3 regions of the Fictibacillus sp. B-59209 genome follow, and region 1 is predicted to be linked to each of the others. Evidence: predicted binding sites of a transcription regulator. Region 1 holds the regulator's gene; each other region holds the start of a gene.

Region 1 (4,479 bases):
CTTCAGCTGATACGCCTTCCATCAAATCTCCGTCTCCACAGATAGAGTACGTATGGTGGTCAACAACTTCAAAGCCGTCTTTGTTGTAAGTAGCAGCAAGATGGCGTTCTGCCATTGCCATACCTACAGCCATCGCAATCCCTTGTCCAAGCGGTCCTGTTGTAGCATCTACACCAGCCGTATGTTTGTACTCAGGATGTCCTGGCGTTTTGCTTCCCCATTGGCGGAATTGTTTTAAGTCTTCCATGGACAAGTCATAGCCTGAAAGGTGAAGCAGGCTGTAAAGCAGCATGGAGCCATGCCCTGCAGATAACACAAAACGGTCACGGTTAAACCATTCAGGATTTTCCGGGTTGTGATTCATGAATTTCGTCCAAAGACTGTAAGCCATCGGTGCAGCACCCATTGGCATACCAGGGTGTCCAGATTTGGCTTTCTCAATGCTATCTATAGCCAAGGTACGGATAGTGTTGATTGATAATTGGTCAATTGAAGCAGTAGACATTATTTAATCATCCCTTCATCTACATATGTAAAAGATTTCTCGATACCATCATAAACATATTGGACATTTTATACAAGCACAATGCCCACCAATAGTGTCCCATAAAATCTTTCTTTGATACAAATAAAAAAACCTGCATTATAACTTTATAACTTTTTGTTATAATACAGGTTCCTTTATTTAGTTTAACGCAGGGAACTCACAATAAAAGATATCTTCCCCTTCGTCATAGTCCAGTTTCATATCATCTACGAGCCAGCGGTCATCCGGTTTAATACAAAATTTCAATCCGCTTATTTCCTGAATATCATCACCGTCTGCCGGCTGAGCTGGGATGACGCCTAATGAGTATCCGCCGTTGCTTGCACTGCCGGCATATCGCGCATATAACCGGAGTGCCTCACCTTCATTAAGATCGATCTCACTATACAGTCTGACCACAGAATCCGTTATTGAAAAGGCCAAGGTGTTCTCCCCTTTCACAGTTGTTATATAACAGTATATACGAAATTCTGAATTTTGCAACAACAAAAAAGCCTGATTTCTTTGTACTGAAATCAGGACTTTTTCCTTAATGCTTCATATTGTTCTGGCTTTTTTTACTTTCTTTTAGCTTATCCGGTGTTACATCATTGCCTTCCGGGTCAATGATCTTCAATGAATGCAATCTATTTTGAAAAGAAGTTCTGACGTTTTTCAGATACTCTTCCCTTAATTGCTTTTGTTCTTTGGCTTCTTCTGTTGACAAACCTTCTTGTTTAGATTTTTTGGCAAGAAAATTTATCCGTTCCAGTTTATCTGGTGTAAGCATGGAACACCTCTCCTTTTTCTTCGATATTCCTATCGTAACGAATATTAAGTAGAGTTTCCAGTCGGAGCACTTTCTAAATACTCCTTATACCTGCGGTGAACTGTCGCTTTGGATGCTTCATATCCAAAACCCCTTAGCGTAACGGCAATTTCTGCAAACGTAAGATCCATTCCTCTAAGCCGGATGATTTCATCAACCGGAAGCACTTTCCGGTCTCTTCCTCCATGATGGATGTTCTTTAAATTCTTTTGTGGTTTATAGCCTTTTTGAACAGCCTTCCTCATTCCTCTTTTTATCTTTAAGTTATGTAGCTTGCGCTGATATTCCTCTACAACGGCAACGATTTCAAGCACCATAGACTCCGCTTCGGAAAGATGGTATTCCCCTTGGCTGCTGTAGGTATAAACTTTAATGTTCCTCTTCTGTAGTTCGTGAAGAAGAACGATCTTGGCGTTCCCCCTGCCCAAGCGGGTATCATCCGTTACAAGAAGAACATCAAATTCTTCGTTTTGGGCCCGCTCGATTACCTCAAACAAACCAACCCGTTCCAGGCTGTATCCGCTTTCTCTATCTTTTATGACAGAGACAATGCCGAACCCATGGCTGGCTGCCAGCTGTCTCAATTCATCTTCCTGCCGGGATAAAGAGGATGTCTGCTCTTCCTTTTCGGTGCTTACTCTGCAATAAATGATCGATCTCAATTGTGCCTCACCTGTCTTCTTCTGCCTTGATCGGTATCGTTAATTTCTGTCCTGGGGTAATGGTTCCTGCCTGTATTCCGTTATTCTTTTCAACCCAGTTGACAAATTCCCAATTTGAACCTTTGTCCTTCGTATATTCTTCGGCGATCTCCCAAAGTGAATCACCTTTATTAACGGTAATCTCCATATATTCTCTGGATCCTTCTGCGTGAGACTGATAAGCGAACATAATAAAACCTGCTGCAACAATAGATAATAGCATAAATACCGGTGAAAATCCCTTCATCGTATATCTCCCCTTTGCGAATATGTGTTCTTATTAATTTTCATTATAATAGGAACACCTGTTCTTTACAAGGGTTTTCTTCGAACTTATGTTTGTATATCTTGTTCCTGCATGCTATACTTTTTTCAAGAGTATTCAGTGAATGAGGTGTAATCATGACAAAATTATCCAGAAGACAAATCGATATCCTGGACTTTATTAAGGAAGAAGTAAACGCGAAAGGCTATCCACCATCAGTCAGGGAAATCGGTGAAGCAGTTGGACTGGCTTCAAGCTCAACCGTACACGGCCATTTATCCAGGCTTGAGAAAAAGGGGCTGATCAGGCGTGATCCTACCAAACCCAGGGCCATTGAAGTGCTCGGCCTCGAATCAGATCAGATCATAAACAGAACGCGATCAGTTAATGTACCGATCATCGGTAAAGTTACCGCGGGTTCACCGATTACAGCAATCGAAAACGTTGATGAATATTTTTCATTGCCAGAACACGTTGTAGGAGACGATAATGTTTTTATGTTAACTGTAGAAGGAGACAGTATGATAGAAGCTGGCATCTACGACAGGGACCTCGTGGTCGTCAAGCAGCAGCCAACAGCTGAAAACGGTGACATCATTGTGGCCATGACAGAAGAAAATGAAGCGACTGTAAAACGCTTTTTTAAAGAAAAAGACCACATTCGCCTGCAGCCGGAAAACGCCGCTTTATCTCCAATTTTGCTGCAAAACGTGACCATCCTTGGTAAAGTAATCGGTGTATATCGAACACTTCAATAAAGAAAAGCAAAAAAAAGCGACCCCGCAAACATGGCTGGGTCGCTGTTTTAGTTATAAGGATAATATTAATTATGAAAGTTTGTACCGTCCGTCGTTGCTTCTATAATGCCCGCACGAATCACAAAGTCTCCAAAGTGCTCGCCTTCTTCGCGTTCTTTCGCAAATCTAGGGAACAGCATCTTCAATTCTTTTAAAATCTCTTCCTCCCCTATGTTTTCACGATACATTTTGCTTAATCGGCTGCCGTCAAACGCTGCACCCAAATACATGTTATATTTTCCTGGCGCTTTACCGATAAACCCAATTTCACCTAGGGCATGGCGGGCACATCCATTGGGGCAACCCGTCATCCGAACGGTAATCTCTTCGTTTCTCAAGCCGTTTTCTTCAGCTATGTTATCGATCTTGTTCATTAGCACCGGAAGATAGCGTTCTGCCTCCGCCATGGCTAGACCGCAAGTAGGAAGGGCCACACAAGCCATGGAATTCTGCCGGATCGCAGAAACTTTTTGGCTGTCGAGCATTCCATACTGTTCCAACAACTCTGTAATCTCTTGTTTCTTCTCTCTCGTAATATTGGCAATTATAAGGTTCTGGTTGGCGGTCAAACGGAATTCCCCTGTATGGACCTTTGCGATTTCCCTTAAACCGGTCATCAGCTTGTAGTTCTCAAGATCCGCGATACGGCCGCCTTCAACAAACAGAGTAAAATGCCAATTCTCCTGCACACCCTGTACCCAGCCATACCGGTCTCCATTATCTTCAAAAGAAAAGTCTTTCGCTTCATCCAGACTCCAGCCTAAACGGTTTTCCAGCTCTTCTTTAACGGTTTGAAGACCTAACCGGTCGACTGTATATTTAAAGCGGGCGTTCTTACGCTGTGAACGGTTTCCATAATCTCTCTGAATGGTAATGACTTTTTCAGCCACTTCAAGAATCTGGTCCGGTATGCAAAAACCAATCACTTTTGACAGCTGCGGATAGGTTGCTTTATCTCCATGTGACATTCCCATGCCTCCACCAATGGACACATTAAATCCAATTAGCTTCCCATCTTCTACTACGGCGATTAAACCGAGGTCCTGTGAAAAGACATCAATGTCATTGGAAGGTGGAACTGCAATGCCGATTTTAAATTTACGCGGCAAGTAAAGCGGTCCGTACATCGGTTCAACTTCTTCTGTTTCTGGAGTGCCTGCTACTTTTTCCTCATCCAGCCAAACCTCGTGGTACGCTCTCGTTCTTGGCAAGAGATAGTCACTGAGTTTTTTGGACCATTCATACACATCAGAATGAACTTCTGATTGATAAGGATTGGAGATGCACATCACATTACGGTTTACATCACCGCAAGCTGCAATCGTATCGAGCATTGATGCATGGATCTCCTGAATGGTACT
Region 2 (4,479 bases), on a different contig from region 1:
TATTGGAAAGCGCGCCAAATTCGGCTTTAATATGAACATTCAGTATCATAACCGGCACAGGAAACCTGGATCAGAAAAGATTCTGGATGCTGACTATGTCCCGCTGGAGGAATTGCTGCAAACTTCAGACTTCGTACTGTTAATGGTTCCTTTTACTCAGGAGACGAAGCACCTTATGGGTCAAGAGCAATTTGCACTCATGAAAAAATCCGCCATCTTCATCAACACTTCACGCGGACAGACGGTCGATGAAAACGCCTTGATCCAAGCTCTTCAAAACAAAGAAATCCTGGCTGCCGGTCTCGATGTATTTGACCAGGAACCCGTCTCAACAAGCAATCCGCTGTTGAAGCTTCCTAACGTGGTGACCCTGCCTCATATCGGTTCAGCGACTCACCAGACGAGGTTCGATATGGCCATGCTCGCTGCCAAAAACCTGGTCGCTGCAGTTACCGGAAACGAGCCCCCAAATATTGTCCAGGAACTAAAAAGCGGCATCATGCTGTAAACGGTAAACGGTGCCAGGCACCTCAATTACACACTTGTGTAATTTGTGGTGCCTGGCACCAATTTTTTAAAAAGCATACTTCTTGCTTACTATAAAATAAACCCATTGATGGATAATATTTTCCTATTTGTTTGTTACTGTAAAATGGTAGTGCAAAAAATAGCGAGAGGTGATGTGTTTTGATGAAAATGGTAAAAAAAATGCTGATTCTGATTGTTATGGTATTCACGCTAGCCGCAACACCAAGTTTATCGTACGCACAAACGCTGGGTAAGGGAAGTACAGGCAATGAGGTTAAGACCCTGCAGAGCCGCATGAAGAATGCAGGCTACTTTCATGGTCCTGTTACCGGCTATTATGGACCTCTCACAAAGTATGCTGTTGCTAATTTTCAGCTGGCCACTGGCATTGTTCCTGACGGAGTTGCCGGCCCGCGCACATTCGGTAAGTTAAACGATGTCGAAATTATGGCAAGGGTAGTCAACGGAGAAGCGCGCGGGGAATCCTACCTCGGGAAAGTCGCCGTAGCTGCGGTCATCCTAAACCGCCTTGAAGATTCACGTTTTCCAAAAGATACGTTTAATGTCGTCTACCAGACCAACGCTTTCACTGCCGTCCATGATGGACAGTATAATATCTCTCCTAACTCTTCCGCCTATCGTGCTGCCATTGATGCCATGAAAGGCTGGGACCCTACACACGGTTCTATTTTCTATTACAATCCTCACCTTGCATCGAACAACTGGATCTTTTCACGCCCAAGCGTTACCCGAATCGGCAATCATATATTTGCTAAATAATATTTTGGTGCCAGGCACCCGCTTTTGACATATGTCAAAGAGCGGTGCCTGGCACCAATTTTGTAACCCCACTTTTCGTATTGTCGAAAATAAAATTTTTTATTACAAAGTAATTCGACACAATTTTCTGATGTTTTTTGATAAATATTAACTGCAGTCTAATATTGATGAAAAGGGGATAGAAATTTGAAGAAAAAGCTTGCTGTACTTTCAATGTGCTCAGCCCTGTCATTCTCACTGTTTTCGGGACTTGTTTCCCAGCCTGCCAGCGCTGAGGAATCAGCCTCACAGGTGCATTATCTTCTAACGTATAAAGGCAACAACGTCCCTTCCAACCTTTCTGCAAAAATTGAACAAGCCGGCGGTTCTGTGGAACGTGTCGTTGAGGAAATTGGTGTTGTAGAAGCCAAATCATCCTCCCCTGATTTTCTTGCCAAAGTGAAGGCAGATTCAAATGTACAAGCCGCGGACAAAGAATTGGAAGTTTATTTGGAAGACGATCCAAATCCAGCTGACGGACAACCCATTACATCCATTCCGCAGCCCAACTGGAACGATCCTAGCCAAAACTACCATGATCTCCAGTGGGATATAAAGAAGATCACGAACGATTTTAAATCCTATAACATCAACAAAGGAAACCATAACACGGTCGTCGGGATCATCGACACCGGAATGGACTTCAATCACCCTGATTTAAAAGAAAATGCAGATCTTGCAGGCAGTAAAACCTTTGTACCTGGCACGAAAGATGCCCGGGACCAAAACGGCCATGGAACACACGTAGCCGGTTCCATTGCTGGTAACGGTAAAGTATACGGCGTTGGCCCGAACTTAACCGTACGTTCGTACCGGGTTTTCGGTGCTACAGGCGGTGCCCAGCAATCATGGATTACCGATGCGATCGTGTCTGCAGCGAACGATGGAGTTGAGGTCATCAACATGAGCCTTGGCGGATGGCGCTGGATGGCAAACAATCTTGGCGACAAAGGCGATTCCGCTTCCATGGTGGCTTATCACCGTGCCATGCAGTACGCTACGCAAAAAGGTGTGACGGTAGTCGTTTCTGCCGGCAATGACTCCCGCAACTTGAACGATATCCATGACATGCAAGCTTACTGGAAGGAAACGTACGGATTGGATATTAAAGGACCTTCCCGTGTAGCACCTGCCCAGGTTCCTGGAGTCGTTACGGTATCCTCTTCCAATGAGTGGTCTAAGGATAAAATTGCGTTCTATTCCAACTACGGAAGCGTGATTGATGTAGCTGCTCCTGGCGGCGACAACGGCCCGACATACGATGCCCTATACCGCCAAAATCCAAAAGGAAATTATCTTGATAAGCGTGACTTTAAGTACCGCGCGTTCTCAACCTGGCCAACCTACCTGGCACCCTATGTAACAGGAAACTTAAAAGGTTATGCCCTTCTTCACGGTACTTCCATGGCTGCACCGAAAGTAGCCGGTATCGCAGCGGTCATCAAATCACAGCATCCTGAATATTCGCCAGCACAAGTTCAGGCCAAGCTGCGCCAGACAGCTGTCGATCTCGGAAAAGTGGGACAAGATCCGCTATTCGGGTCTGGAGAAGCCAACATCTATAATGCATTAACGAAATAAAAAATTGGTGCCAGGCACCCGCTTTTGACATATGTCAAAGAGCGGTGCCTGGCACCAAATTTATGGCACCAATTTTACTCCTCCTTATTTTATTTTCACATCCACCAGATCAGACATCTTCACTCGATGGACCTCATGGTGGAAATCTACGATGCGCAGCTCTTTTTTATAGGAATCTACATAATGGACCTTCCCGATCAATAAATGAAAGTCCCCTTTTTCAAAAATGGTCATACACAGATCCAAATCTTCAGCCATCGCTTCACAGATCGTCTCTTCCATCAGCTCGTATTGCTGTTCATCCAGTTCCGGTTTTGTCTTCTTTTTATGATCCCAGTCAAACTCCCTTAAACCCTTCACATGCTCAGGCATAAACATCCCTTGCCATTTCATCTTTCCGCGGTCCCGAAGCATATTCATCACCTTCCTCACCTTATTATATGCGAATATATGTTCGGTTTATACTGAAAATAAATGACAAATAATGCATGTCATTTGCGGAAACTTGTAAATTGAAGGCAACCAGCCTAATGAAGTGCCCAACCTTAGGCTCCAACCAATCCTGAGGAATGTGTAAATTTTGAAATATTTTTAAACAAACCTGTCATTTTCTGTTATATTATAAAAGATATTGCAACTTTTAAACTATTATATTCCAAAAATTGTATACAGTCGTTTTTAATTTTAAAGAAGAGGTTGATGAAATGGACAGACGTTCAGCAAAACAGCAGCGCAAGAAAAAACGCACGAGCTTAAAAGTTACACTGATTATACTTGGAGTTCTCTTGCTCATTGGAGCAGGCGGTTTCTACTATGTTTATGGCTCGGTGAAAAATACGGCCAACAAAATGCACGACAACTCTACATGGGACGGTTCCTCTAAACGAAAGAAAGAGCTTACTCCCTCTAAAGGCGACCCGCTTTCTATCTTGATTTTGGGTGTCGATGAGCGGCAAGGTGACCGCGGCCGATCCGATACGCTAATTCTTGTCACCGTTAACCCGAATACAAACAAAATGGTAATGACCAGCATCCCGCGTGATACGCGCACAGAAATCGTTGGAAAAGGCCGAGAAGATAAAATCAACCATGCGTATGCATTTGGCGGAACAAAAATGGCGATCAAGACCGTTGAAAACTTCCTGGACGTGCCCGTCGATTATTTCGTAAAAGTAAACATGGAAAGCTTCAAAGGAATCGTGGATGCCCTTGGAGGCGTCACTGTAGATAACGAACGTCTGGCGTTTAATTACGATGGCTACTCGTTCCCTAAAGGCGAGCTGAAGCTGTCCGGAAAAGAAGCGCTTGCTTATACCCGTATGAGAAAACAGGATCCACAGGGTGACTTTGGCCGTAACGAACGCCAGCGCCAGGTGATCAGCGCAATCATAAACGAAGGAGCACAAATTTCTTCGGTTACAAAGATGGGCGACATTCTGGACGTAGTCGGCACTAATGTAAAGACAAACATGAAGTTTGACGAAATGAAAGACATTCAATCGAAGTATAAAGGCGCACGTAAAAATGTAGAAAACATCGAGATTAAAGGCC
Region 3 (4,479 bases), on a different contig from region 1:
TGCGCAATGTACTCATTCACATCACCTCTCATTAAATTTTTTTATCAATAAACAATCCTACAAAATCTAGCATGGAAGCATACATGTCCAGAAACTTTTTGGAAGGAAGCTCTTTGATCACTTCCTGTGTTTTATCATCAATAATTTGAACGTAATAATCATGTAATTTTTCATGAAGCACAAACTTGGAGGAAGTGTGAGCCGGAATTAACAAATCATTGATTCCTTTCACCATTTCCTTCAATTCTTTTGGGTTCGGTGAGCTTTCACTTTTTGATTGCCTGTCCGTTGGGAATTCACTGACTTTTTCTGCTGGATCTATTTGTGTATTTGGAGCTACAGATGAAGTGATACGAGTTAATTCCACAATAATCTCTCCTGAAATGAAAAAATTGATCTACTAGTTTTATCGGTAAACATCTCTAAAAATCAAGATGAAATCAAAAAAGAACCCTAGCATTTGCTAGGATTCTTTTTGAGATTAGTTTAATGGAAGTTCTGTTGTTTCTTCTTCTGGTACTTCAACTTCGACCTGCTCACTCTCTAAGCTGTAATAGCTTGTCAACGTCACTTGAATTGTGTCTTCCGCTAACTGTGTTTTTAATTTTACAATTACATCGCCAGCTTTTGATGCCTTTGCTGTACCAAGCATGATTTCACCGGAAGCGTCGTATACTTTTATAACATCTTTTGCTGCAACTCCCTGAACAAGTACAGTATCTGCAACATTTACGTTATTGTTTACAATAACCATGTCTGTAGGTACCATTTGAGATATAAAATCGCCTGATACTGAAGCCTCAACTTTTTCACTTTCAAGCTTACCAAAGCTAGTGACACTCAGCTGAATGGTATCCTCAGCTAAAGGAGCCTTAAGCTTAACAATTACACCCCCATTTTTTGTGGCTTTTGCTGTCCCCAACAGATTTTCACCCGATGCATCATATACTTTCACAATATCTTTGGCAAAAAGGTTATTAACGGCAACTGTATCTGGCGCCCCTGTATTGTTATTAACAACAATATTAGCCGGTAATAAAGCATCGGTTATCATTTCGTCTGGTACTTCTACATCCGTTTTTTCACTTTCAAGACTGTTGTATGTACTCAAACTGACTTGTACATAACCTTCTGTTAACTGGGACTTTAGTTTAACCGTTAACGATCCGGTTTTTGTTGCCTTTGCTGATCCAAGTAAGGTTTCACCAGAGGCATTATACACTTTTACTGTATCCTTCGCTTTGACTTCCTTGACCGATACAGTATCTGAAGTACCGACGTTATTATTAACAGCTAAGTCATCTGAAGATAATGCATCGGTTATTGTTTCATCCGGTACTTCAACTTCAACCATTTCACTTTCTTTCTTGTTGTAATTGGTTAAGGTCACTTGAATAGTGGGCTCAGTAAACTGATCCTTTAATTTAATCGTTAAGTCTCCACCTTTTGAAGATGAAACACCTTTTCCTAACAAAATGCTTCCATCCGCATTATAGACTTTTACAGTATCTTTTGCCTTTGTATTTTTAAAAGTTACTGTATCATTTGTTCCTACATTATTTTCCACTTCAATGTAGGATGGTCCTTCTGCATGAACAGGAGATTGCAATGCAGGAAATACGATACTTCCTGCAACTAATGCACTTGCTAATAACCTTTTATTTTGTTTGGTACCCATATGTAATTAACTCCTTCTTAAATATTTTGATGGCTTGTAATATTAAGTACAATATTAATGCACTTTGTTTAACAAACCATCTAAGAAAATAGACCTAGTATTTTTATCGGTACAAAAACTCCAAAATTTAGCAAAAAAATAAAAAAGAAAGCTATTTTTAGCTCTCTTTTAAAATGGTTTATTGTATACTGGTGGTAGCTATACTCCCTATCATTTCTTCTAACATCTTTTCCATATTTTTGGTACAAAAGGTTTTGCGTCAATCCCCGAATTTTCTAATGCTTGCTATCATTCTTTACAACTTCAGCAACGGTTCAATAGTCCTTTTCAGCCAATCCACCTTTGCTCTTTGTGGCTTAGCATTTTCTCCAGTCACATTGGTATCCTTGCCGAGCTTCTCTTTCTTCTCTTCCTCAAATGCTGAAACAGGCTTACTTTTTACCGTCTCACTTTTTTTGTCAGCAGAACAGCCTGACAACAAAATTCCGACAAACAAAAGTTTTAACTTAGCATAATTTGCTCTTTATGTTACTCGACCAGTTTCCCTTTTATTATATAAGAAACCAGTATGAATTTAGTAGAGGTGGTTGTATGAACCAATTTCTAAAGTTGGATATGTATACACGGAGTTTAATAGTCGGAAGTATTCTGGGAGATGGGGAAATTACGAAAATCTATAAAAACTCTAGAAGAAAAAATCATAGTTACAGAGAGCATTTCGGCGTTGCACAACTAAAGTATAGAGAATGGAAACAGCACGCCGTTCCTCAGCTGTTTTATATAACGATTAAAACCCATACTCTTCGTTCACGTTCGTTACAGCTTTTTACTGAACTCTATCCCTACTTTTATAATAATGCCGGTAAAAAACAAATTCCTTTTGAGCTCTTTCCATATTGTGATCTTTTGACAATTCTTGCTGTTTTATATATGGATGATGGTTCACTATGTTTATCAAAACGAATAAATACTAAACAAAAAAGCGTATGCTTGTCTCCTCATATTGCTCTTTATTTACAATGCTACAGCTATCAGGAATTAGTGCGTTTCAGCAATATATTATATGACCAGTTAAATTTAAATCTTCGACTGAGTAAAAGAAAAGATGGTTTAGGATACATTCTTAAAAGTTCTAAAATAGATGATACCTTGAATTTTCTAAGTACAATCAGTCCTGTTACAAAAACCTGTGAATCTATGCGATATAAGACAGACTGGGAGTACAGGTTTTCCTTAGAGAAGAACAAATACAAGATAATAGACCCTGAATATGTAATTGTGGCATCCTGTTCATATAGAAACAAAAATTACTCCAACATTGAGGTGGAGAGGATGATCACTCTTAAACAACAAAAGAAAACCGATCAATTTATTGCGGATGCGATAGGAAGATCTTATTGGTCAGTAGTTTATAAGCTCAGTGAATTAAGAAAAAATGGCCACCTCCTGTGAGATGACCATCAATAAGATTAACGAAGAAGTTGAAGAACTCCTTGTGGTTGTTGGTTGGCTTGCTTTGCCGCTGTGCTTTTCAGCTACAGAATAGACTATATCTTCACCCTTAACATATAAGGGGCTGGGCACTTCGAATGATTTCTCACCCTACGAATCTCATTGTCATAGCGTTAGCCTTAGACAGTACATTCTAGTCGTTGAACCTTCTCCACTCTTTCGAGACAGGAGCTTGGCTGCTGATTATCCATTGTTCATCCTTCTCATTTTCAAACCGTCACGCCTACTGTTTCCAGTTACGCTGTGGTTGAGAAAGCTTTAGGAAGTTCCAGCAATTCACCCAGTAATGATCTAGCTCGTTACCAAACTAGACGCCCTTCTAATCATTACTTCAAGAGTTGTAAAACACCTTGAGGCATTTGATTCGATTGAGCCAGCATTGCTTGTGCTGCTTGAGAAAGAATAGAGTTCTTTGTTTGGTTCATCATTTCTTTTGCCATGTCAACATCCCTTACACGAGACTCAGCAGCTGTTAAATTTTCGCTAGAAGTATTCAAGTTGTTAATAGTGTGTTCTAAGCGATTTTGGTAAGCACCAAGTTTTGAACGTTCTGCAGACACTGTTTTAATTGCTTGATCAAGTACTTTTGTTGCAGCTGAAGCCTTTGTAGCATCAGAAACATCTAAACCATGTTCTGTAGAATTTGTATAATCAGTTAAATCATTTGCTGAACCTGAGGCAGTAAATGTAGCACCTACTACCCCTGTATCAACTCCTACAGCGCTTCCTGAAGCTGTACCAGCTATTCCTAAAGCTGCAGCTCGCATATCATTAATAGTTACAGTAAATTGTTGTGATTGGTTAGCACCAATTTGAAGAGAAGCTGCTCCATCTTTTACTGTTCCTCCTGTTGCTGAACCTGAGTTATTACCACCTGATAAACCAAGATACGTTAAAGTTCCTGCTGTTGAAGTTCCATCAATATTAATAGAAGAAGATGTCCCTGTTGTTGTTGATGTTAACTTTAACTTTCCAGTTCCATCATCAGAAGCAATTGTGGAACCTGCTGCAGCATTTATTTTTCCAATAACTGCCGATAAATCGTCACCACTAGCAATTGTTGCAGTCTTTGTGGTTCCCCCATCAACAGTAAATTTAAAGGAACCCGCATCTGGAGCACCTGCTGTAGCTACTGTACTTGAACCAGTAACTGTTCCTGCAATTGAACCATCTGAAGCGGCCCCGACTTTGTTACCATTTAATAATTTTTGAGTATTAAACTCAGTTGTATTACCAATTCGATTTACTTCAGATGTCAATTGATTCACTTCTTTTTGAATTTCTTTTCG

Evidence for each region. Region 1 encodes LexA, which represses DNA repair genes until DNA is damaged. Its sites were predicted from a motif close to CGAACATATGTTCG; they were not measured.
Region 2: a site for LexA is predicted at 3,372-3,385, ahead of P4361_RS11445 (YolD-like family protein). Genes of this name have one in related genera too.
Region 3: a site for LexA is predicted at 2,168-2,181, ahead of P4361_RS01575 (DNA endonuclease). Genes of this name have one in related genera too.

What each region holds. Positions count from the first base shown of each region.
Region 1 covers NZ_JARMMC010000018.1:81,904-86,382, forward strand. The annotation lists gene tkt (transketolase) at 1-505, opposite strand, end outside; gene P4361_RS13295 (iron-sulfur cluster biosynthesis family protein) at 686-970, opposite strand; gene P4361_RS13300 (DUF896 domain-containing protein) at 1,077-1,316, opposite strand; gene P4361_RS13305 (YneB family resolvase-like protein) at 1,361-2,017, opposite strand; gene yneA (cell division suppressor protein YneA) at 2,025-2,303, opposite strand; gene lexA (transcriptional repressor LexA) at 2,459-3,079, shown strand; gene cysI (assimilatory sulfite reductase (NADPH) hemoprotein subunit) at 3,145-4,479, opposite strand, start outside.
Region 2 covers NZ_JARMMC010000015.1:481-4,959, reverse strand. The annotation lists gene P4361_RS11460 (D-glycerate dehydrogenase) at 1-508, shown strand, start outside; gene P4361_RS11455 (cell wall hydrolase) at 691-1,308, shown strand; gene P4361_RS11450 (S8 family serine peptidase) at 1,495-2,928, shown strand; gene P4361_RS11445 (YolD-like family protein) at 3,013-3,348, opposite strand; gene P4361_RS11440 (LytR family transcriptional regulator) at 3,633-4,479, shown strand, end outside.
Region 3 covers NZ_JARMMC010000003.1:98,847-103,325, reverse strand. The annotation lists gene fliD (flagellar filament capping protein FliD) at 1-16, opposite strand, end outside; gene flaG (flagellar protein FlaG) at 32-367, opposite strand; gene P4361_RS01580 (hypothetical protein) at 482-1,678, opposite strand; gene P4361_RS01575 (DNA endonuclease) at 2,270-3,130, shown strand; gene P4361_RS01570 (flagellin) at 3,517-4,479, opposite strand, start outside.